Regions from separate parts of the Mesorhizobium sp. WSM4809 genome, predicted to be linked through region 2. Evidence: riboswitches for the same ligand, from Rfam matches in the RefSeq annotation. Region 2 holds a riboswitch; each other region holds the start of a gene.
What was found. Region 2 has a riboswitch for cobalamin ahead of AC0L24_RS17705 (CbtB domain-containing protein). Riboswitches for the same ligand answer to the same signal wherever they lie in the genome.
Positions count from the first base shown of each region.

Region 1: linked by a shared signal. The riboswitch ahead of metE (5-methyltetrahydropteroyltriglutamate--homocysteine S-methyltransferase) and the one ahead of AC0L24_RS17705 (CbtB domain-containing protein) in region 2 are both predicted to bind cobalamin.
Region 3: linked by a shared signal. The riboswitch ahead of AC0L24_RS16130 (aromatic ring-hydroxylating oxygenase subunit alpha) and the one ahead of AC0L24_RS17705 (CbtB domain-containing protein) in region 2 are both predicted to bind cobalamin.

Region 1 is NZ_JBVVQW010000026.1:34,481-41,920, reverse strand. It holds gene AC0L24_RS31810 (serine hydroxymethyltransferase) at 1-283, shown strand, start outside; gene metK (methionine adenosyltransferase) at 337-1,512, shown strand; gene AC0L24_RS31800 (adenosine kinase) at 1,620-2,612, shown strand; cobalamin riboswitch at 2,982-3,160, shown strand; partial or broken gene metE (5-methyltetrahydropteroyltriglutamate--homocysteine S-methyltransferase) at 3,275-4,824, shown strand; gene tdh (L-threonine 3-dehydrogenase) at 5,481-6,515, shown strand; gene AC0L24_RS31785 (cytochrome-c peroxidase) at 6,740-7,440, opposite strand, start outside.
Region 2 is NZ_JBVVQW010000006.1:231,307-238,746, reverse strand. It holds gene AC0L24_RS17725 (MerR family transcriptional regulator) at 1-270, shown strand, start outside; gene AC0L24_RS17720 (methyltransferase family protein) at 577-1,053, opposite strand; gene AC0L24_RS17715 (heparan-alpha-glucosaminide N-acetyltransferase) at 1,050-2,048, opposite strand; gene AC0L24_RS17710 (MFS transporter) at 2,271-3,470, shown strand; cobalamin riboswitch at 3,536-3,730, shown strand; gene AC0L24_RS17705 (CbtB domain-containing protein) at 3,767-3,946, shown strand; gene AC0L24_RS17700 (CbtA family protein) at 3,962-4,753, shown strand; gene cobU (bifunctional adenosylcobinamide kinase/adenosylcobinamide-phosphate guanylyltransferase) at 4,746-5,261, shown strand; gene cobO (cob(I)yrinic acid a,c-diamide adenosyltransferase) at 5,263-5,877, shown strand; gene cbiB (adenosylcobinamide-phosphate synthase CbiB) at 5,918-6,886, opposite strand; gene cobD (threonine-phosphate decarboxylase CobD) at 6,885-7,440, shown strand, end outside.
Region 3 is NZ_JBVVQW010000005.1:446,364-453,803, forward strand. It holds gene AC0L24_RS16125 (FAD-binding oxidoreductase) at 1-774, opposite strand, end outside; gene AC0L24_RS16130 (aromatic ring-hydroxylating oxygenase subunit alpha) at 800-2,047, opposite strand; cobalamin riboswitch at 2,163-2,364, opposite strand; gene AC0L24_RS16135 (DUF680 domain-containing protein) at 2,873-3,070, shown strand; gene AC0L24_RS16140 (DUF680 domain-containing protein) at 3,172-3,372, shown strand; gene AC0L24_RS16145 (DUF680 domain-containing protein) at 3,440-3,676, shown strand; gene AC0L24_RS16150 (ABC transporter ATP-binding protein) at 3,753-4,865, opposite strand; gene bglA (beta-galactosidase BglA) at 4,890-6,554, opposite strand; gene AC0L24_RS16160 (carbohydrate ABC transporter permease) at 6,559-7,440, opposite strand, start outside.

The DNA of each region.
Region 1 (7,440 bases), on a different contig from region 2:
GTCTGGGAAAGACTATGCCGAGCGCTTGTCGCAAGCAGGGATCATTACGAACTTCAACATGGTGCCGGGCGACCGGCGCCATCCCGCGCTCACCAGCGGCATACGCTTAGGCACGCCAGCAGTGACGTCTGTGGGCATGGGCGAGGCGGAAATGGTGCAGATTGCCGCTTTCATCGACCTGGTTTGCCGCCAGCCCGATGATTCGGACGTGCATGCCACAGTACGCAGAGACGTTGCCGATTTCTGCGCTGCGTTCGACGTGCCTGGCATCTCCGACAGGTAAGACGGCCGGATCAACTGTCACATCAATTCCAACGTTTGAAGCGAGGACATTCCATGACCAGACAATTCGTGTTCTCTTCCGAATCGGTCGGCGCGGGACATCCCGACAAGATGGCCGACAATATCTCAGATGGCGTGCTTGATGCGATCCTTCGCAAGGATCCTAAGGCCCGAGTTGCTTGTGAAGCGTTGGTGAAGTCAGGGATGGTCGTTCTGGCTGGCGAGATCACCAGCCACGCGCAGATCGATTACAGCCAAGTTGCCCGCGATATCATTTTGGACATTGGATATGACGACGATGCGATCGGCTTTGACGGCCGGCGTTGCGCCGTGATTTTGGCCTTGACCGAGCAGTCGCCCGACATCAGCCAGGGCGTCGACGAGGGACGAGGGCAGGATCTCGATCAGGGAGCAGGGGATCAGGGCCTCATGTTCGGGTACGCGTGCAACGAGACCGAAACATTGATGCCCTTGCCAATCCAACTTGCTCACGATTTGACAAAAAAACAGGCAGAGGTGCGCCAAACCGGACGCCTTGGCTGGCTTCGCCCGGACGTTAAATCTCAAGTCTCCGTCCGCTATGAGGGTTTGCGCCCGGTAGCGCTTGATACCATAGTCTTGTCGACGCAGCATGACGAGGAGGTCTCACAAGCCACGGTGCGCGAAGGCGTCATTGAGGAGATTATAAGGCCGGTCTTGCCTCAGGATCTCGATACGACGGGGATAAGATTCCTGGTGAATCCAACAGGCCGGTTCGTGGTCGGTGGGCCGCGCGGCGATTGCGGGCTTACCGGACGCAAGATCATCGTCGATTCCTACGGCGGGATGGGGCGTCACGGCGGTGGCGCCTTTTCGGGCAAGGACCCGTCGAAGGTTGATCGATCGGCCGCCTATGCGGCGCGGCACGTCGCAAAAAACGTCGTTGCCAGCGGCCTTGCGGAGGTGTGCGAGGTTCAGCTTGCTTACGCGATCGGTGTCGCCGCGCCGGTCTCTGTCCTCGTCAATACATTCGGAACCGCAAAGATTGATGAAAAGAGGATCGAGCGCGCCGTCCTTGAGCTTTTCGATCTCCGGCCGAAAGGCATCATCAAGGCGCTTGATCTCTTACGGCCGATTTACCGCAAGACCGCGACATACGGACACTTCGGCCGCGAAGAGCCGGAGTTCAGCTGGGAAAAGACGGACAGAGCTGACGAGCTGTTGCGTGAGGCAGGACCGGCAGCCGCGTGAGGCGCCGGTATTGGACGCGTCGGCATAGAGCGACCGATTCCACACTCGTAAGAAACACCCGCTAAGGCGTGGCAAGAAGCCGGCTCGGGTTTTTGGCGGAGATTTTGATGCCGGATCATGACGTGCTTTGCATCGGCAATGCCATTGTCGACATCATCGCCCAGTGCGACGAGGAATTCCTCGAGACCAACGGCATCATCAAGGGCGCGATGAACCTCATCGACACTAAGCGCGCCGAACTGCTCTACAGCCGCATGGGCCCAGCGATCGAGGCGTCCGGCGGCAGCGCCGGCAACACGGCGGCCGGCGTTGCCTCCTTCGGGGGCCGCGCCGCCTTCTTCGGCAAGGTCTCCAACGACGCGCTGGGTGAGATCTATGCGCATGACATCCATGCCCAGGGCGTCGCCTTCGACACCAAGCCGCTTCAGGGCGAGCCGCAGACGGCACGCTCGATGATCTTCGTCACCCCCGACGGCGAGCGCTCGATGAACACCTATCTCGGCGCTTGCGTCGAGCTCGGGCCGGAGGATGTCGAGGCCGACAAGGCGTCGGGCGCCAAGGTCACCTATTTCGAGGGTTATTTGTGGGATCCGCCGCGGGCCAAGGAGGCGATCCGGCAGACGGCCAAGCTGGCGCACGCGGCGGGCCGCGAAGTGTCGATGACCTTGTCGGATTCGTTTTGCGTCGACCGCTACCGCGACGAGTTCCTCGACCTGATGCGCTCGGGCACCGTCGACATCGTCTTCGCCAACAGCCATGAGATCAAGTCGCTCTACCAGACCTCGTCCTTCGACCAGGCGCTCGCCCAGATCCGCAAGGACTGCAAGATCGCAGCCGTGACGCGCTCGGAAAAAGGCTCGGTCATCGTGCGCGGCGACGAGACCGTGGTCATCCAAGCGACGGCCATAAAGGAGCTGGTCGACACGACGGGCGCCGGCGATCTCTATGCCGCCGGCTTCCTGCACGGCTACACGCAAGGCCGTGACCTGCAGACCTGCGGCGACCTTGGCTCGCTGGCCGCCGGATTGGTGATCCAGCAGATCGGCCCGAGGCCCCGGCAGAATCTGCGCCGCGAGGCTGAGCAGGCGGGGCTGTTGTAGGGCAGCATCTCGGCCACGTATTGCCCACCTTCCGTTGTGCAGGCTGTCCAGACAAGCGCGTGTAAATCGAACGTACCAGTCCGAGAAGCATGCCGGTTTTTCTCAAAATTCCTGATTGTTGAGGCTCAGGAACGTTGTCGCACTTCGGGCCAGTACTGCCGCCCGATGATGAATGGCCAACACGCGCCCTTTGACGAAGTCGTTTTGAGACGGGATCGTACAAGAGGCAGATTGCCCGAGGGGCGAGCCACAGTCTGCACACACCGGAAAGTCGCTCAGAAGGCTCAGCTCTACGGGGACATGGAAACAAGCCGCAAGCGAACAATCCACATAAACACATAAACATTTCTTTATACGGCATTGACAAGAAAGTGGGCTGCACCGCAAGGCGCTGCCGTAGCGGAGCTAAGTGGGAAGCCGGTGCAATGCTGGCGCTGCCCCTGCTGTAAGCGGCGAGCCAAACCCATCAATGTCACTGGGGCGAACTGCCCCGGGAAGACGGGGCAGAGGCTGTGACCCGCAAGACCTGCCACGGCTAACAACGTCCACGGGCGGGGTGTCTGGTGGCCGCGGCAGCTCGGCGTTGATGCCGGCCTGCTAGCGCCTTCCTTTTCCCCGCCCCACCATCGGGGTATGGAATGAATGTCTCCCAGCAAGTTCCCATAGCAACGCTTGGCGTGCCGCGTATCGGTCGCCGGCGAGAACTGAAATTCGCGCTCGAAAGCTACTGGTCCGGAAAATCTTCTGCTGCCAACCTTCTGGCGACGGCGAAGGCGTTGCGTGCCGCCAGCTGGAGCGAACAGCACGACCGCGGCGTGTCGAAAATTCCGTCGAACGATTTCTCACTGTATGACCATGTGCTCGACACCGCAGCAATGGTCGGCGCCGTCCCAGCTCGTTACGGCTGGACGGGCGGCGAGGTCCCGCTCGACATCTACTTCGCGATGGCGCGCGGGACGCAGGGCGACACCGCGGGTTGCGGACCGGCCAGGGCCCAAGCCTTGTCCGAAGGCAGGGAGGCCGTAACAGGCGGGCTGAAGGCTTCTGATGAGGCGGCCGCCGCGCGCGCAATGTCGACAAAGGCCATAATCCGCTCGTCCGCGGGCGCGTCAGCAGCATTGACGGCGCCATGAAGCAACGAAAGAGCGCATTTGCCAAGCGCTCGAGAGTCCAGGCTGACACGCTCGCCCTGCCGCTGTTCCCGACGACGACCATCGGGTCCTTCCCGCAGACGCCCGAGGTGCGCAGGGCACGCTCCGCTCATGCGAAGGGTCGGCTGAGCTATATCGACTACCTTGACCTTCCTGAAGAAAGAGACTGAGGGCGCCGTTCGTTGGCAGGAGGAGATCGGGCTCGACGTGCTGGTACATGGCGAGTTCGAACGCAACGATATGGTGCAGCATTTCGGCGAGCAGTTGTCCGGCCTCGCCTTCACCCAGCATGGCTGGGTGCAAAGTTACGGCTCCCGGCTCGTGCGCCCTCCCATTATCTTCGGCGACGTATCGCGGCCCAATCCGATGACGGTTCTCTGGTGGCAATTTGCCCAGTCGCTGACGAAAAAGCCGGTGAAGGGCATGCTCACTGGCCCAGTGACGATTCTTAACTGGGTTTTGTGCGCGACGACGTACCCCGCGCCGAGGTCTGCCGCCAGATCGCACTCGCCATCCGCGATGAAGTGGCCGACCTCGAGAAAGCTGGCGCAAGGGTGATCCAGATCGATGAGGCCGCGTTTCGCGAAGGCTTGCCCCTGCGAAAGTCCGATTGGAAACATTATCTCGGCTGGGCTGTCGAATGCTTCCGGCTCGCCTCGACGGGTGTAGAGGACGCGACCCAAATTCACACCCACATGTGCTATTCGGAGTTCAATGAGATCATCGACTCGATCGCTGAACTGAACGCCGACGTGATTTCAATCGAGACGTCGCGCTCCAAAATGGAACTGCTGGAGGCCTTCACCAAGTCGAAACATCCGAACGAAATCGGTCCCGGCGTCTACGACATTCACTCGCCACGTGTCCCCGAGATCGGCGAGATTTTGCATCTCGCCCAACTTGCTCGCGAGCGACTGTCGGACGGCCAACTGTGGGTGAATCCGGACTGCGGCCTCAAAACAAGGAAATGGGAAGAGGTCCGCCCTGCCCTCATCAACATGGTCGCCGCAGCCTGCGCGCTGCGGGAGGAAGTGCAGTCGCAGGCCGCTGAGCCACTGTAACCGTCAAATATGTGACCAGCGGGCCTCGCGGATAATTTAAGATGGAAAGGACGGCATCGAAAAGCCGCGAAGAGGTCGGTCGACGCTTGCGAGTCCAACCTTGTCGTCCAGCCGAAGGCCGCTGGACGGCTGAGCGGCGGGGCAGGATTTGGGACGCCGATTCTGGTCCGAGGACGGATGATTTCGACCACGAAATAGAGGAAGGCGGTTTTGTCCGTGAGCTTCTGCCTCTCACACAGCCAGCGGTCAACAGACACTTCACCGAGGGCGAACGATGCCCCCCGTGCACCGGCACTATCGAGATATCGGCGGCGAGGTCGACCCATCAAGAGCGTCGGTGTCGATTGACTGCGTCGCATGTGTCGGACGACAAAATAGCCATACCGCTCAGCCGCAAGCTGCGACCATTCCTCATCGCTTGAATTGAAGCCGGCTGCATCTGGCACGGCGTGTGCTCCGCTCCTGCTGAAGTTCGCTGGGACAGAGCTTTTCACGCGCGCACGGCTCGCGGTGGTGTGTTGCTTCGACACAAACGCCCCCGTGGACATTACGATCGGTCCAAGAAACACAGCTGCTCCCCGAGCCTATCTTTCGTCATGCAGGCTACCCGAGCAGTCGGGAGGAGTGGAACCAACCAAGTTGTAAGGAGCACCTGTATGTCTAACATGATGAAGGCGCTGGTGAAGGCCAAGGCCGAACCGGGCGTCTGGATGGAAGAGGTGCCGGTGCCGGAGATCGGCCCCAACGACGTGCTGATCAAGATCAAGAAGACGGCGATCTGCGGCACCGACGTGCACATCTACAATTGGGACCAGTGGGCGCAAAAGACGGTGCCGGTGCCGATGGTGACGGGCCATGAATTCGTCGGCACCGTTGCCGATTTCGGCGCAGCGGTCACCGAATACAAGGTCGGCCAGCGTGTATCGGGCGAAGGCCACATCGTCTGCGGCCATTGCCGCAACTGTCGCGCCGGGCGAGGGCATCTGTGCCGCAACACGCTCGGCGTCGGCGTCAACCGTCCTGGCGCCTTCGGCGAGTATCTGGCGATCCCGCAGCACAATGTCGTGCCGATCCCCGATGATGTGCCCGACGAGATCGCCGCGATCTTCGACCCGCTGGGCAATGCCGTCCACACCGCACTCTCCTTCGATCTGGTTGGCGAAGATGTGCTGGTGACCGGCGCCGGGCCGATCGGCATCATGGGCGCGCTCGTCGCCCAATGCGTCGGCGCGCGAAAAGTGGTCATCACCGACATCAATCCGGTGCGGCTGGCGCTGGCGAAAAAGCTCGGCGTCCAGCATGTCGTCGACGCGTCCAAGGAAAAGCTGCGCGATGTCATGCCGGCGCTCGGCATGACCGAGGGTTTTGACGTCGGCCTTGAAATGTCGGGCGCCGCACCGGCCTTCCGCGACATGATCGACACCATGAACAATGGCGGCAAGATCGCCATTCTGGGCATCGCCCCGACCGGCTTCGAGATCGACTGGAACAAGGTCATCTTCAAGATGCTGCATCTCAAGGGCATCTACGGCCGCGAGATGTTCGAAACCTGGTACAAGATGATCGCGCTGGTGCAGGGTCCGCTCGATGTTTCGGGTCTGATCACGCACCGCATCGGCATCGACGATTTCCAGGCCGGCTTCGATGCAATGCGCAGCGGCAGTTCGGGCAAGGTGGTGATGGACTGGTAGGGCGACGGCCGGCGTGATTTTGCGAAGGTGGTGACGGGACACCTTCGCCTGCCGACGATCTCCTCGCGCGGGAGCATGGCTGGTGCAACGCAATGGCACCCCTCCAACGTGCGCCGCTCAACCGTGGGGGTATCGCGGCCCAATCCGACCACGCTCGTGGCAGGTCGCCCAAATCGGGCAACAAATGGTGACGGCCCCGACGTGATCGTCTTCTTCCCCCATGCCTAGGATCGAGGCCGAGGTGTCCTGGGCGTTTCAGGCGGCAAGATGGGATATGTGATCTCCGGTCGCTTTCCGGTCAGCGAATGAAGGTAGGCAACGATCCGATCGATTTCGATTTGGGTCAGCTCTTGGCCAAGCTGGGTGGTGCCCATGATCGCGACCGCCTTGCCCAGGTCCCAGACCTTGCCCGAATGAAAGTATGGCGCGGTGATTGCTACATTGCGCAGCGACGGCACGCGGAAGACATAGGAATCCTCTGGTAAATTGGTGACGGCAAATCGTCCCTTGTCGTTCTCGGGGAGAATGTCGGCGCTAGGCTTCTCAACGAGGCCGAATGGATAATAACCGTCCCCACCAAGATTGACACCGGAATGGCAGGATGAGCAGCCCTTTTCGATGAAAAGGGCCAGGCCCTGTTTCGCTTCTGGGCCGATGGCGGTGTCATCGCCATTGAGATAGGCGTCGAAGGGGGCGGGCGTGACCAGCGTCGCCTCATAATCTGCGAGTGCGATGGCTAGGTTATCGAAGGTGATGGGTTCGGCCCCCCGCGGGAAAGCTGAACGGAACCACTCCACATATTGCGGCATCGATTTGAACGTCTCGACCACTTGGTGCGGTGTGTTGGCCATCTCGGCACCGGCCTGTATCGGCCCTTTGGCCTGAGCTTTCAGGTCTTCGGCGCGACCGTCCCAGAACTGCGATT
Region 2 (7,440 bases):
CTGTTTCGCCCCTCCGACCGGCACCTCATCCGTCAGATCATGCGCGGCAAGAGGCTTGGCTTCTCGATCAACGAAATCCGCGAAATCATCCAGATGTACAAGGAGCCGCCCGGCGAAGTCGGCCAGCTCAACCTGATGATCAAGCGCATCGAGGAAAAGCGCGAGGATCTCCGGCAGAAGCGCCGCGATCTCGAGGAGACGCTGGCTGAACTCGACCAGGCCGAGGAATCTTGTGTGGAGCGGCTGGTTGAGCTTGGCGTGAATACCTGAGCGGACTGGATTCTGTCGCGCGTTAGCGTTCGGAATTAGCGGAGACGTCTATTCCTTCGTCATCCTAGGGCGGAGCAAGGAGCGTAGCGACGCGGCGCAGACCCTAGGATCCATGCCATGACTGCAATGCACCGCGACGGCGCAGAACTTTGCTCCGCTGCACTCCTCGACCGAGGTCACGGCATGGATCCTAGGGTCTCCGCGACGGAGCTGCGCTCCTGCTTCGCCCTAGGATGACGAAGTTCGCTAATCGCCGAAGTGTGCACCTGTCAAAACCTCTCCGCGATGGAAACCAGGGGCGCCAGCTCAGATCCAGCGGCGCACGCGTTTGGCGTAGTCGCGGTACTTCTTGCCGAATTTTGCCGCCAGCACCTTTTCCTCGCCTTCGATCGCCATTTTTTGCGTGACATAGGCGGCGATGAACGCGAGCGGCAGGAACCACACGATGCCCGAGACAAAGGCGACCCCGATCAACAGCAGGGTGTTGGCCAGATACATCGGATTGCGGGTGATGCCGAAGGGACCCGTGGTGACCAGGTGATCGGGCACAGCGTTCGGGTTCAGCGTGGTCTTGGCGCGGACCATGGTGCGGATCGCGGTGACCCAGAGCGCGGCGACGGCAAACAGCGCCACCCAGCCGGTGGCGAAAAGAATATCGCCCAGGAGGTCACCGATCCAGGGCAGGGGATAGAGCAGGCCCAGCGCGATGCTGATGGCGATGGCGGCGGTGTAGATCAGCGGCGGCCACGGTATGAGCCCCGGCTTAGGCTGGTTCTCGGTCATTTGACCCCTTCCTCCATCAACTTGCTGTCGGTCTTGGCGGTACACATGCCGGCGAGATCGGACAGATGCGTCTTCCATTCCGCAGTCTGGTCGTTGTTGTAGAGCCGATCAAGCGTTGCCTCGCCCTCGAGCGTATCGAGCATGCAGACACAGTAGCTCGTACAGAACTCGGTGTCGCGCGACTGCTCGCAGGACAGCTGGCAGGTTTTGAGGAAATTCACCTGCGGGGTTTCGACCTGTGCCGGCATGATCTGCGAGAACAGCCACATGCAGCCGATCAGCAATGGCTGGTGGATCAGGTAGAACGCCAGACTGTGCCGGCCGATGAAGACCAGCGGGTTGGCCAAGCGACCGGGCGCCAGATTGGCAAGCCGGGCAAGCAGGCCGGCACCGGCGGCGAGTTTCGTCACCGCGATGCCCGCAAGCACGGCGCCGAACCACGGAAACAGCGGAACGTAGTCGTTGGAGCGCGGATTGTTCGCCGACAGGCCTACCCACCACAGCCATGGGTGATCGAACGCCTCGAGGCGCAGATAGACAGGCGCCGCGATGACGAGCGCGGCGACGACAAGCGTCAGCAGTGCCGGCAGCCGCAGAAAGGCGAGGCCGAGTAGGCTGGCCAGCGCGATCTCGTGCAAGATGCCGAAGAAGATGAATCCATCCGGCGTGGCGATACGGGTGACGACCGATATCGCGATCGCGGCTCCCGCGACCATGGCGAACCGCTTCCAGAAGCCGTTCCAGCGGATTTGTCGGCCATGGGCGAGGTACAGGCTGACGCCGACCAGGAACAGGAAGGTCGAGGCGATGCAGCGCGCGTAGATCTTCCACCAGCCGAAGGCGGTCAGGCCGGGATCGGTGTAGCCGAAGAACTCCAGATCCCAGGTGAAATGGTAGCTCGCCATGGCGATCAGCGCGATGCCGCGCACGATGTCGATAGCGACGATGCGCTTTGGTCGATCCGGAACGGGTGCGGTCGGCGTTTGGATGCTCATGGTCTCGCATTCTGATTCAGCCCCGCTGGAGGACTATCACGGTTGCCCTGGACAAAAGAAGACCGGCAACTCTGCCGACAACCCGGGTCAGCCGCGGCATTGGGCCAGTGCAGGGAAGCCTTTGGCCGGCTTCGCTTTTGCCGGATGCGCGTCGGTTTCCTCTTATTGGCGCTGGGATCGCCAAGTCAGATTTGACCCGGTGAATCTGCTTCGGGGAAAGCAATGTCCACCCATGTGCGCCATCCGATCTGGCTGCCGGCTCTCAAGGCCGCGGACGCGCGCACCTTCGCGTCGCTCTATGCGGTCGAATCCTTCGCCCGCGCCACGGTGTCGAGCGTCATCCCGATCCAGGCCTACGAGATCCTGCACAACGAGCAGATCGTGTCGATGCTCTACACCGTGGTGGCGATGCTCGGGCTGTCGGTGACATTGTTCATGCCGATGCTGATCCGCCGTTTTGCCCGGCGCTGGGTCTACACATCAGGCGCCTGCCTGCTGGCCGTCGGCTCGCTGTTCTTCGTTACCGACACGCTTGCCGGGCAACTGGCCGGCATGCTGTGCCGGGTGATGGGCGCCAGCGCGCTGTCGATCACGCTCAACCTCTACATCATGGACCACATCCGCAAGACCGACTTCATGCAGGCCGAATCGCTGCGCATGGCGTGGTCGATGCTGGCCTGGACTGGTGGGCCGACGCTCGGCATCTTCCTCTACACGCGCTTCGGCATCTATGCCGCGCACGGTACGGTCGCGGTGTTCGCGTTTGCCCTGCTGGCGCTGTTCTGGACCTACCGCCTCGGCGACAACCAGTCTATTCGTCCGGGCAAGACACGGCCAGTCAATCCGCTCGCCAATATCGGCCGCTTCGTCGCGCAGCCCAGGCTCAGGCTGGCCTGGCTGATCGCTTTCGGGCGCTCCTGTTTCTGGACGACGTTCTTCGTCTATGGGCCGCTGTTCATGGTCATCACAGGCGAGGGCAAGCTGGCCGGCGGCCTGCTGGTTTCGGCCGGCAACGCGCTGTTGTTCATGGCGATTTTCTGGGGCAAGGCAGGAAAGCGCTTTGGTGGCCGCGGGACCATGACGTTTGCCTATTTCGCCATGTCGGCCGCGCTTTTGGCGGCGGGCTTCGTCGGCGAAACCGTGCCGCTGCTTACCGGCGCCTTCCTGCTCTGCGGTGCCTTCTTCACCATTGCGCTCGACGCCCTCGGCTCGACCGCCTTCATGCGCTCGGTGCGCTCCTATGAAAGATCTCAGATGGCAGCGGTCTACCGCACCTATCTCGACTTTTCCGAGTTGACGCCGCCGCTGGTCTATTCGGTGGCGCTGGCCGTCTTCGGCCTGGGCTCGGTGTTCGTCACGCTCGGTCTGCTGGCGGCGGTCTGCGGCTTTGTGACGTGGCGCTATCTGCCGAAATCACTTTGACCTTCATGGCGCATTCGCAATGGTCACCGGCGGAATTTGGTTTGCCGGAAGCAAGGATTCTGCCTATAGTCACCGGTGTCGCCGGTTCCATTTTGGAGCCAAGAGGGAATGCGGTGAGGGCGAATTTTGCCCAATGCCGTGGCTGCCCCCGCAACTGTGTGCGGTAGTCCTCTCCATATGCCACTGAAGATTTTCTTCGGGAAGGTGGGGAAGGACGCTGATCCGTGAGCCAGGAGACCTGCCGGCGACAGGAAACTGACTTCGATGCCCTCGGGTGGAGGGCGAAAGGACAAGACATGACTACCGCTTCCGTCTCCCTCGGCGCCTCCGTCTCCTCGCAGTCGCGCCTCATGCAGCTCGCGCTTGCCGCGTTGCTCGGCATTTTCGTGATGGGCTTTGTCGGCTTCTCGCATATCGATGCGGTCCACAATGCGGCTCACGACTATCGCCATTCGATGGCGTTTCCCTGCCACTGACGAGGGGCTGACATCATGAACCTGTTTCGCAACGTTGTGTTCATCGCGGCGATCGCAGGGCTCGTGGCCGGCGTCGTCCTCGCCTGCCTGCAGGCCTACGCCACCGTGCCGCTGATCCTGAAGGCGGAAGTCTACGAACAGGCGGGCGGCGGGCATCACCATGACCATGCCGCTCCGGCCGCAACGGATAGCAATGCCATGAGCACAACTGCACCGGCGGGAGATGCCATGAGCTCTGCTGCCCCGGCGGCGGAAGCCGCTCCGGCAGACGAAGGCTGGGCGCCGGCAGAGGGTTTCGAGCGTTTCGCCTTCAGCGTGCTTGCCAACATTGTCACCGGCATCGGCTTCGCCTTGATCCTGGTCGCGGTCTCCGAATTCGCCGGCGGCATCGGTGGCTGGCGCCAGGGCGTGTTCTGGGGCCTGGCCGGCTTCGCCGTGTTCACGCTGGCGCCTGGCCTCGGCCTGCCGCCGGAACTGCCGGCCATGCCGGCCGCCGATCTCACCCAGCGGCAGATCTGGTGGTGGGCAACGGTGGCGGCAACCGCCGCCGGTCTCGGCCTGATCGCGTTCCGCAAGTCGCTGCCGCTGGCGATCCTTGCCGTCCTGCTGATCGTCGCGCCGCATATTGTCGGTGCGCCGCAGCCCGGCAGTTACGAGACGGCGATTCCGGAAGGGCTGCATCACCAGTTCGTGGTGGCGGTGACCGTGACCAATCTGGTGTTCTGGCTGGTGCTCGGCGCGGTCGTCGGTGTGGTGCGTGGCCGCTTCACCGGCACCGCGACCAGCCTGCGCGACAGCTTTGCCTGATCGCAAGACACTGACCTTCCTCATCGGCGGTGCGCGCTCCGGCAAGAGCGCGCACGCCGAAATTTTGGCGACCGCCTTGCCGCCTCCCTGGATCTATGTCGCCACGGCGCAAGCCTATGATGACGAGATGCATGAACGCATCGCGTTGCACCGATCGCGGCGCGGCGAAGGCTGGACGACCATCGACGCACCGCTCGATCTCGCCGGTACGCTTGCCGCCTTGCCGGAGGATCGGCCGGTGCTTGTCGACTGCCTGACGCTGTGGCTGACCAACCACATGCTGGCTGAACACGATTTCGAGCTGGAATGCCGGCGATTGGCGGAGGTGCTGTCGCGGCCGCGCGGGCCATGGTTCGTGGTATCCAATGAAGTCGGCCAAGGTATCGTGCCGGACAATGCACTGGCGCGCCGGTTTCGCGATGCCGCCGGCCGGCTCAACCAGCAGGTCGCCGCCGTCGCCGACATGGTGCTGCTGATGGTGGCGGGGCTGCCGCTCAAGGTGAAATGACATGACCGACATCGACGATAAGGACGAAGAACGCCACCGCGCCAAGATGGCCAAGCGCAAGGCGGTGCAGGATGCCGAGGTGGCGAGCAAGACGGTCGAGAAGGGATTGCTGATCGTCAACACCGGTCCCGGCAAGGGCAAGACCACGGCTGCCTTCGGCCTGGCGCTGCGGATGCTCGGCTACGGCAAGCGCGTCGGCGTCGTCCAGTTCATCAAGGGCAAGTGGCACACCGGCGAGAAGGACGCCTTCGCCGCCTTCGGCGACCGCGTCGTCTGGCACGCGATGGGCGAGGGGTTCACCTGGGAAACGCAGGACCTGAAGCGCGACATCACCGCCGCCGAAGCCGCCTGGGCCAAGGTGCTCGAACTGATGGCCGATCCGTCGATCAGCCTGCTGGTGCTCGACGAACTGAACATTGCGCTGCGCTACGATTATCTCGACCTGGACAAAGTGGTTGTGGCGTTGAAGGCGCGGCGTGAGGGCCTGCATGTCGTGGTCACCGGCCGCAACGCCAAGCCGGCGCTGATTGAGGCCGCCGACCTCGTCACCGAAATGGGCGTGACCAAGCACCATTTTTCCGCAGGCGTGAAAGCGCAGCAGGGGATCGAGTTCTGAGCGTTTCTTACCCTCCCCACAAGGGGGAGGGTGAAGTAGATCACGCCACGATGACCATGACCGCGACCAACCCAAACAGCGCGATCAGCAGATAGTCGGCGACGCGATAGAGTTTCAGCGCTCGCCTTATGTCGACGCTGTCGGCCTCGCGCCGCCCACCTTCGCCCATGAAGACGTCGTCCACGAGCACGCCGCCGTAGCTGCGCGGCCCGGCGAGCGCCAGGCCGAGCGCACCGGCCATCGCCGCTTCCGGCCAGCCGGCATTGGGTGAGCGGTGTTTTTTCGCGTCGCGCCACACCGCATGCCAGGCATTTTTCGCATCAGCGCCTTTGACGAAGAACGCCGCCAGCACGATCAGCAGCGCCGTCAGCCGCGACGCCGGCAGATTGATCCAGTCGTCGAAGCGCGCCGCCGCCCAGCCGAAGGCCTCGTGGCGCGGGGTGCGGTGGCCGATCATCGAATCGGCGGTGTTGGCGGCCTTGTAGGCGGCGCCGCCGGCCAGGCCGCCGACGCCGGTCCAGAAGGCGGGGGCGACGATGCCGTCGGAGAAATTCTCAGCCAGGCTCTCGATCGCGGCGCGGCAGACGCCGGCCCTGTCGAGCGTTTCAGGGTCGCGGCCGACGATTCGCGAAACGGCAAGGCGGGCCAGAGCGAGGCCACCGGTGTCGAGCGCGTCCGCCACAGCCTCGACATGCTCATAGAGGCTCTTCTGCGACAGAAGCGACGTTGCCAGAAGGGCAGTGATGACCAGGCCCATGGGAACGAACCAGAACAGGATCTGCACGCCCAGGCCAATTATCGCCGGCACCAGCACGATGACCAGCAGCGCCTGGACACCACGCTTGCGACGCAGCGCGTCGGGATCAGTGGCGCGGTTGAGCCTGCGGTCGAGAAAGGATATCAGCCTGCCGAACCACGTCACCGGATGGCCGATGGCGCGAAACAGCCAGTCGGGGTAACCGAGGGCGAATTCGACGGCCAATGACAGGAAAGCGATCAGGACTGACATGAAGCTTCTTAATGGGGCGGTTGTGGACCATGGTGGAAGTCTTGGCCGCGCGAGGGCGCTTTTCCCCAACGCCCTGCTGCCATTCGTCGACCTCTCGACCGGTATCAATCCGCACTCCTACCCGCTTTTCGACCTGCCCGCCACCTCGCTGTCGCGGTTGCCGGAAGCCGCGCGCACGCGTGAGCTGACAGAGATCGCTGCCAGTGCCTATGGGGCGCCGTCGCCGGCCAACATCGTGGCGGCACCGGGCACGCAGATCCTGTTGCCGCGCGTCGCCTCGCTGATTACCCCCGGAAGGACGCTGGTGCTGGGTCCGACCTACGCCGAACATGCCCGCGCAGCAGTGATCGCCGGGCACGCGGTGACCGAGGTCGGCGATTTCGCTGACCTGGCGGACGCCGACCTTGCCATCATGGTCAATCCGAATAATCCGGATGGACGTGTCATCGAGCGCGACCGGTTGCTGGCTCTGGCTGCCGGATTGCGCGCCAAGGGCGGGCTGCTGGTTGTCGACGAGGCGTTCATGGATGTTGGGCCGCGCGAGCATAGCCTCT
Region 3 (7,440 bases), on a different contig from region 2:
GGCAGGCGCAGCAAAGCTTTCCTGATGGTATTTCGCCATGTCGAAGCCGGCGGCGTCCAGCATGCCGCGCACGGCGCGCATGAAGGGATCGGGGCCGCAGCAGAAAATCTCGCGCTCGCGGAAATCGGGCGCCAGCAATGGCAGCCGGATCGCGTCGATGCGGCCCATATGGCCGAACCAGCCCTCGCGGCTCGACCGCTCTTCGATCATGAAGCCGAGCGACAGGCCGGGCATGCGGCTGCCGAGCAGCTCGAGTTCCTTGCGGAAAATGATCTCTTCCGGGCGGCGCGCACAGTTGACGAAGCCGACATCTGTCCATGGCGCACAGTCGTTCAACCAGCGCAGCATCGACATCATCGGCGTCACGCCGGAGCCCGCCGAAATGAACAGATATTTGGCCGCCGGGTGGCTATGCAGCGAGAAGTCGCCGGTCGGCCCGTAGGCCTTGACGTGCGAACCGGGCGTCAGATGGTCGAACATCCAGCGCGTACCGGTGCTGCCCGCCTGTGCCTTGACCGTCACCGCGATCGAGAACGGCCGCGACGGCGAGGACGACAGCGTGTAGGTGCGCATCAGCGGCCCGTCCGATGTCGGCAGTTCCAGCGTCACGAACTGGCCCGGCTTGTAGCGGAACCAGGTCTGGTTGTCGGAGCGGAAGGTGAAGGTCTTCACGTCCGGCGCTTCGTCGCTGACGCCGATCACTTCCAGCACCTGCAGCCGGTCGTTCCAGGGCGTCATCTGGTCGAGATGGCGATAGAGGCCAAGGTCCGTCATCGCATTCATCCTCTTGTCCCCTGAGCTAGGCGACGCTGCGCAGGGCCGGCCGGCCGCCTTCGGCAAGGCGCGGCCCGATGAACGACGCGTACCACTCGACGAACTGGATCACGCCGCCCTCATGCAGCTCCGAATAGGGGCCTGGTTCGTAGGCCGGCGACAGGATGCCGAAGGCGTTTTCCTCGACGATGCGGCGGTCCTGGTCGTTGGTCTCGGTCCAGACATGGGTGAGCTCAGCGAGGTCGTAGTCGACGCCTTCGACCGCATCCTTGTGGACGAGCCATTTCGTCGTCACCGCGGTTTCCGTGGCACTGATCGGCAGCACGCGGAAGGTGACGGCATGGTCGCCGAGGATATGGTTCCAGGTTGTCGGATAATGATAAAGCAGCAAGGAGCCGATGCGGTCGGTTGAAACGCTGTCGGACAGGTTCTTCTTCACCGCCCGTTTTCCCGTCATGGTGTAGCTGACGGCATCGCGCAGCAGCGGCGCGCGGGTGGCGCGGTACTGCCCTGCCGGATCGATGCGGAATTTGCTCGGCAAGCCTGATGCCTCGCATCTGGCCCAGTGCGCGACCATTTCAGGGTCGCTGTCGGCGCCTTGGACGCCGGTCACGGTCGGAGCCTCGGGGAAGGTCTTGCACAGTTCGGGGTGATTGGCGACGCAGTGGTAGCACTCGCGGTTGTTTTCCCAGACCAGCTTCCAGTTGCCCTTCTCGATGATCGTGCTCTCAAAGGCGATCTTTGCCTCACGCAAACGGTGCGGCAAAAGATAAGGTTCGATCATCGCCCGCATCGGCGCGAAATCCGCCGGCTCCTTGGCCAGGCAGATGAAGATGTAGCCGCCGACGCTCTCGCAGGCGACCGGCTTCAGGCCGAAATCACTCTTGTCGAAACCGTCGGCCATCTGGCGGGCAAACAGCAGGCGGCCGTCCAGCTCATAGGTCCACTGATGATAGGGGCAGACGAGCTTTGCCGCCGTACCCTTTTCCGCGTTGCACACGCGGCTGCCGCGATGGCGGCAGGAATTGTGGAAGGCGTTGATCTTGCCTTGCTGGTCGCGGACAAGGACGACCGGATAGTCGCCGATCTGCACGGTGATGTAGCTGCCCGGCTTCGGCAGTTCGCAATCATGGCCGATGAACAGCCAGTCGCGATACCAGATCAGCTCCATGTCGAGCTTGAAGTAGTCTGGATCGGTGTAGAAGGGCTGCTCCAGCGAAAAGCCTTGCCGGCGCCCCTTCAGGAGCCTCAGCATGTCGTTGCGGGTATCCATGTCCTGTCCTCGTTTCTAAGGACTGAACTGGTGGTGATGGAGGAAGGATTGAAACCCAGGCCGGCTAGGTGCCGGACATGCGCTATCCACCTCTTGACCGCCCACCGCGATCAGTCGAGTCTAAAAATCTCGGGCTGGTTTCCGGGCTCTGGAGTTGTCCTTGCGGACCATCGCGACACCTTCCCAGGCAGTTGCCCAGTGGTCTCCCGTTGCGACTTGAACTCCACCACCGTTGCGGGGGCAGCGCCGGATTCTGACCGGCTTCCCAATTCTCCGCCTCGTCGTCACGAAGCGGCACCTGAGATGGGTATGATCTAACCACGATCGCTGGCGCGCCGTCGGCATGAAAACGACATCGTATCCATGCGGCGCGACACGGCATGCGAAACGTCACCGCAGATCGTCTGGGGCCGAAATCCCGCCTCCCGGGCGGCCACTTGCCGGCTGCGATCTTCCCGAATCCGACCCTTGGCGGGGTCAAAAAAGGTTAACGGTTTCGAAAAGTGACTATTAGCTTGACCTAAAATCGAACCGAACGGTTCGTTTCTGTTGACGGTGCGTGCAGGACGGTGTGAACGCCGGGCCTTTGAAACAGTCAGTGATCCATCGGATGGTTAAACTTAACATGCTGATATAGAGAGGAAAAATGCCTCTCTAGATTCCCCTGGCACAATTTCAAGGTGTGGATTCATGGTCCACACGGAACAACTTCGTGATTGGAAAAGGCGGGGTTGCCCTCCCACATCGGGGCTGTCCGAACGACGCGATTTCATTTCCAAGACACGCCGCTAGACGGACGGAAAAAGACGATACTGGAGTACAAAAATGAAAAAGATCATTCTCACTGCCGCAGCCCTTCTGGCCATTTCCGGCAGCGCCTTCGCTGGTAGCGACCACTACGGTTCGAACGCCGCGGCAGCCACTGCTGTCGACAGCTCGTACACCGCTTCGACCAAGAAGTCGGAACCGGCTGCTCAGGCGCCTGCCCAGGGTGCTGACCACAACCTCTTCGGCAACAACTAACAGCCGATTCCCAGTCGACGGCGGGCTCGCCCGCTGCCCTGGCGAAATTCAGACATTCGAAATTCAGACATTCGAAATTCAGACATTCAGGAGTATTTAAGATGAACAAGATCCTCATTGCTGCCGCCGCCGTTCTGGCCATCTCCGGCAGCGCTTTCGCGGGCAGCGACAACTACGGTTCGAACGGCGCCAACCAGCCTGCCGCCGCTGTGGACCAGTCGTACACGGCTTCCACCAAGACCTCGGAACCGGCTGCCCAGACACCCGCTCAGGGCAGCGACCGTAACCTCTTCGGTCGCTAAAACCAATTTCGCAAGCGACGGCAGCTGTGTCTGCCGTCTGGCGAAATCCAGAATTCAGGAGACTAAAATGAACAAGATCCTTATTGCTGCCGCCGCCGTTCTGGCCATCACCGGCAGTGCCTTCGCCGGCAGCGACAACTTTGGCTCCAACGGCGCCAACCAGCCTGCGGTTACTTCGGTTGACAGCGCGCATACGAACTCGGTCCGCAACAGCGGTGGCCTCGTCGAGAAGCTGCTCAATTCGTCGGGCGACGTAGAGAAGTCCGCTCCTCAGGGCAGCGACCGGAATCTCTTCGGCCGTTAACAGTCGAAGCTGATCTTCAAAAAAAGAGCGGCGGGCCTGGCCCGCTGCTCTTTTTTGTCCAAGACGCGGTTCTGCCTCAGGCCGCCTTCGCTTCAGCCTCATGAAGGGCAAACGACCGTCCGTCAGCGTCGAAGAGATGCAGGTCCTCGCCATTGGCGCTCAGCCGCAATGTCGAACCGCGCTTGACCTCAACATTGCCGGGCAGCTTGGTCACCAGCGGGAGGTCGGCGCGACCGATGTCGACATAGACCAGCTGAACCTCGCCGAGCTGCTCGACATAGTCGACCGTCCCCTCGAACAGATAGTCCGCGCCGCTGGCGATGATCAGGTCCTCCGGCCGCACGCCGAAACTAACCGCAGCGCCCTTCGCCGAAGCCGGCGTCGCGATCGGCACGGTTGCCTTGCGTCCGCCGACATGGCTGACGACGGTCGGATTGCCTGATTTGTCGATGGTTGCGGGCAGGATATTCATGGCCGGCGAGCCGATGAATTGCGCAACGAACAGATTGCCGGGCTTCTTGTAGAGGTCCATCGGCGTGCCGACCTGCTCGATATGGCCGTCCTTGAGCACCACGATGCGGTCGGCGAGCGTCATCGCCTCGACCTGGTCGTGGGTGACGTAGATCATGGTCGTGTTGGGCATCGATTCCTTGAGCTTGGCGATTTCGATGCGGGTGGCGACTCGCAGCGCCGCATCAAGGTTCGAAAGCGGCTCGTCGAACAGGAACACCTTCGGATTGCGCACGATGGCCCGGCCGATGGCGACGCGCTGGCGCTGGCCGCCCGACATCGCCTTGGGCAGGCGGTCGAGATATTTGGTCAGCTGCAGGATCTCGGCGGCCTGACGCACGCGGCGGTCGATCTCGGCCTTGTTCTCTTTGCCGATCTTCATCGAGAACGCCATGTTGTCGTAGACGGTCATGTGCGGGTAGAGCGCGTAGGACTGGAACACCATGGCGATGCCGCGCTTCGACGGCGGCACGTCGTTCACCACTTCGCCGGCTATTCTAAGCTCGCCGGAGGTGATTTCCTCGAGCCCGGCGATCGATCTCAGCAATGTCGACTTGCCGCAGCCCGACGGGCCGACGAAGACGATGAACTCGCCCGATTTAATATCGAGGTCGATGCCGTGGAGAATGTTCAGATTGCCGTAGGACTTCTTCACTTGTCTTAGCGTGACATCGGCCATTTGGTTTCCTCCAGTGATTGGAATTCAGTCGAGACGCCCGAACCAGGCGCCGTAGCCGCCAAGCTCGATGGAACCGCTGTTCGCCTGCCCCGAAAATCCGTGCCCGGGCAGAGGTTGCAGCGATCGGCCGCCAAGGTCAACCTTGGCCGGCCCGGCTCCCAGATTGAAGACGCAGACGATCTGCTCGTTGCCTGCGCGGCGCGTGAAGGCGACGGTGTCGTCCTCACTTTCGATGAAGGTGATGTCGCCCTTGGCGAGCGCCGGATGGGCACGCCGGAAGGTGAGAAAGCGCCGGTAGTGCTCGAGCAGCGAAGCCTCGTCGCCCTGCTGGACATTGACCGCTTGCGCCAGATGCTTGGCCGGCACCGGCAGCCAGGGCTTTGCCTGGGAGAAGCCGCCATTCTTGGCGCTGCCATCCCACACCATTGGCGTGCGGCAGCCGTCGCGGCCCTTGAATTCCGGCCAGAAGCGGATGCCATAGGGATCCTGCAGATCCTCGAACCGCAGCTCTGCCTCACCGAGCCCAAGCTCCTCGCCCTGGTAGATGCAGACCGAACCGCGCAACGACATCAGCAGCGCCGAGATGACCTTGAGGTAGGCGGTCGGGTCGGCCTCATTGGCGGCCCAGCGCGAGGCCGGGCGCATCACGTCGTGGTTGGAGAAGGCCCAGCACGACCAGCCGTCGCTGGCGACTTTGCCGAAGGATTCCAGCACCGAGCGGACCTTGCCCGCGCTGATCTTTTCCGGCGCCAGGAAATCGAAGGAGTAGCACATGTGCACGCGCTTGCCGCCTGCGGTGTAGGCGGCAACCACTTCAAGCCCGCGCTGCGAATCGCCGACCTCGCCGACCGCTGCGGTTGCCGGATACTCATCGAGCAGGGCACGGAACCGTTCGAGGAAGCCGAGGTTCTCGGGCCGGCTCTTGTCGTAGAGATGGTCCTGGTAGTTGTAGGGGTTGACCGCCGGCGCGGTCTGGTCGTTGCGCTCTTCCGGCGGCAGCGGCGGATTGTTTTCCAGGCCCTGGCTGTGGAAATAGAAATTGATGGTATCGAGCCGGAAACCATCGACGCCGCGCTCCAGCCAGAAGCGGGTGACGTCGAGCAACGCGTCCTGGACCTCGTGGTTGTGAAAGTTGAGGTCGGGCTGTTCGGCCAGGAAATTGTGCATGTAATATTGCTGGCGGCTGGTGTCCCATTGCCACGCCGAGCCGCCGAAGATCGACAGCCAGTTGTTGGGCGGCGTGCCGTCCGGCCTGGCGTCTGCCCAGACGTACCAATCGGCTTTCGGGTTGCTGCGGCTCGACCGGCTTTCCTTGAACCATGGGTGGTTATCGGCGGTGTGCGACAACACCTCGTCGATCATCACCTTCAAGCCCAGCCTGTGTGCCTCGGCGGTCAGCGCGTCGAAGTCGGCCAGCGTGCCGAACATCGGATCGACATCGCAGTAATCCGTCACGTCATAGCCGAAATCCTTCATCGGCGACTTGAAGAACGGTGAAATCCAGATGGCATCCGCGCCGAGTGCGGCGATGTAGGGGAGGCGGCCTATGATGCCCTTGAGATCGCCGATGCCGTCGCCGTTCGAGTCCTGGTAGCTGCGCGGATAGATCTGGTAGATCACGGCGCCTCGCCACCAGTCGCGATCGATGGCGAGGTCAGGCTTCGAGCTGGCCTTCAAAGCGGATTGCATCGTCTCAGCCTCCTTTCACCGAGCCGGCAAGCAGCCCGCGGACAAAATAGCGCTGCAGCGAAAAGAACACGATCAGCGGCACAATGATGGTCACGAAAGCCGATGTCGTCAGAATCTCCCAGTCGCCGCCGCGTGAGCCCAACAGCGCGTTGAGCTTGGCGGTCAGCACGATCTGGTCTGCCTCTGTACCGAGGAAAACCATCGCCACCAGCAGATCGTTCCATACCCACAGGAACTGGAAGATGGCAAACGAAGCCAGCACCGGGAACGACAGCGGCAAGACGATCTTGACGAAGATCTCGAAATCGCTGGCGCCGTCGATGCGCGCCGATTCCATGATTTCGCGCGGCAGGCCCGCAATGTAGCTGCGCAGCAGGTAGATGGCGAAGGGCAGGCCGAAGCCGGTATGCGCCAGCCAGATGCCGAGATAGGTCTTCGACGGCATGCCGAAGAAAGCGCCGACACCATTATAGAGTTTCAACAACGGGATCAGCGACATCTGCAACGGCACCACCAGCAGGCCGATGATGACCGCGATCAGCAACGCCCGGCCGGGAAACCGCATCCAGGCCAGCGCATAAGCGGCAAAGGCGGCGATCAGGATCGGGATGACGGTAGCCGGAATGGTGACGGTCAGAGAATTCATGAATGACCGTCCGATGCCTTCGGAGAACAGCACGGTTCTGTAATTGTCGGTGGTGAATTTCGGCGGCGCCGACGAAGCATAATAGACGCGCTGGCCGCGATCGCCTTCGAACGCTTTCGGGGACTGCATGATGAAGCTGCCGTCGGCATTGAGCTGCAAGGTCATGCCGTCGCCGAGATCGGCTGTGGTGCCGGCGGGATATTGCGTCGGTGCCGCCGATTTGACTCCGAAGGCGCTGAT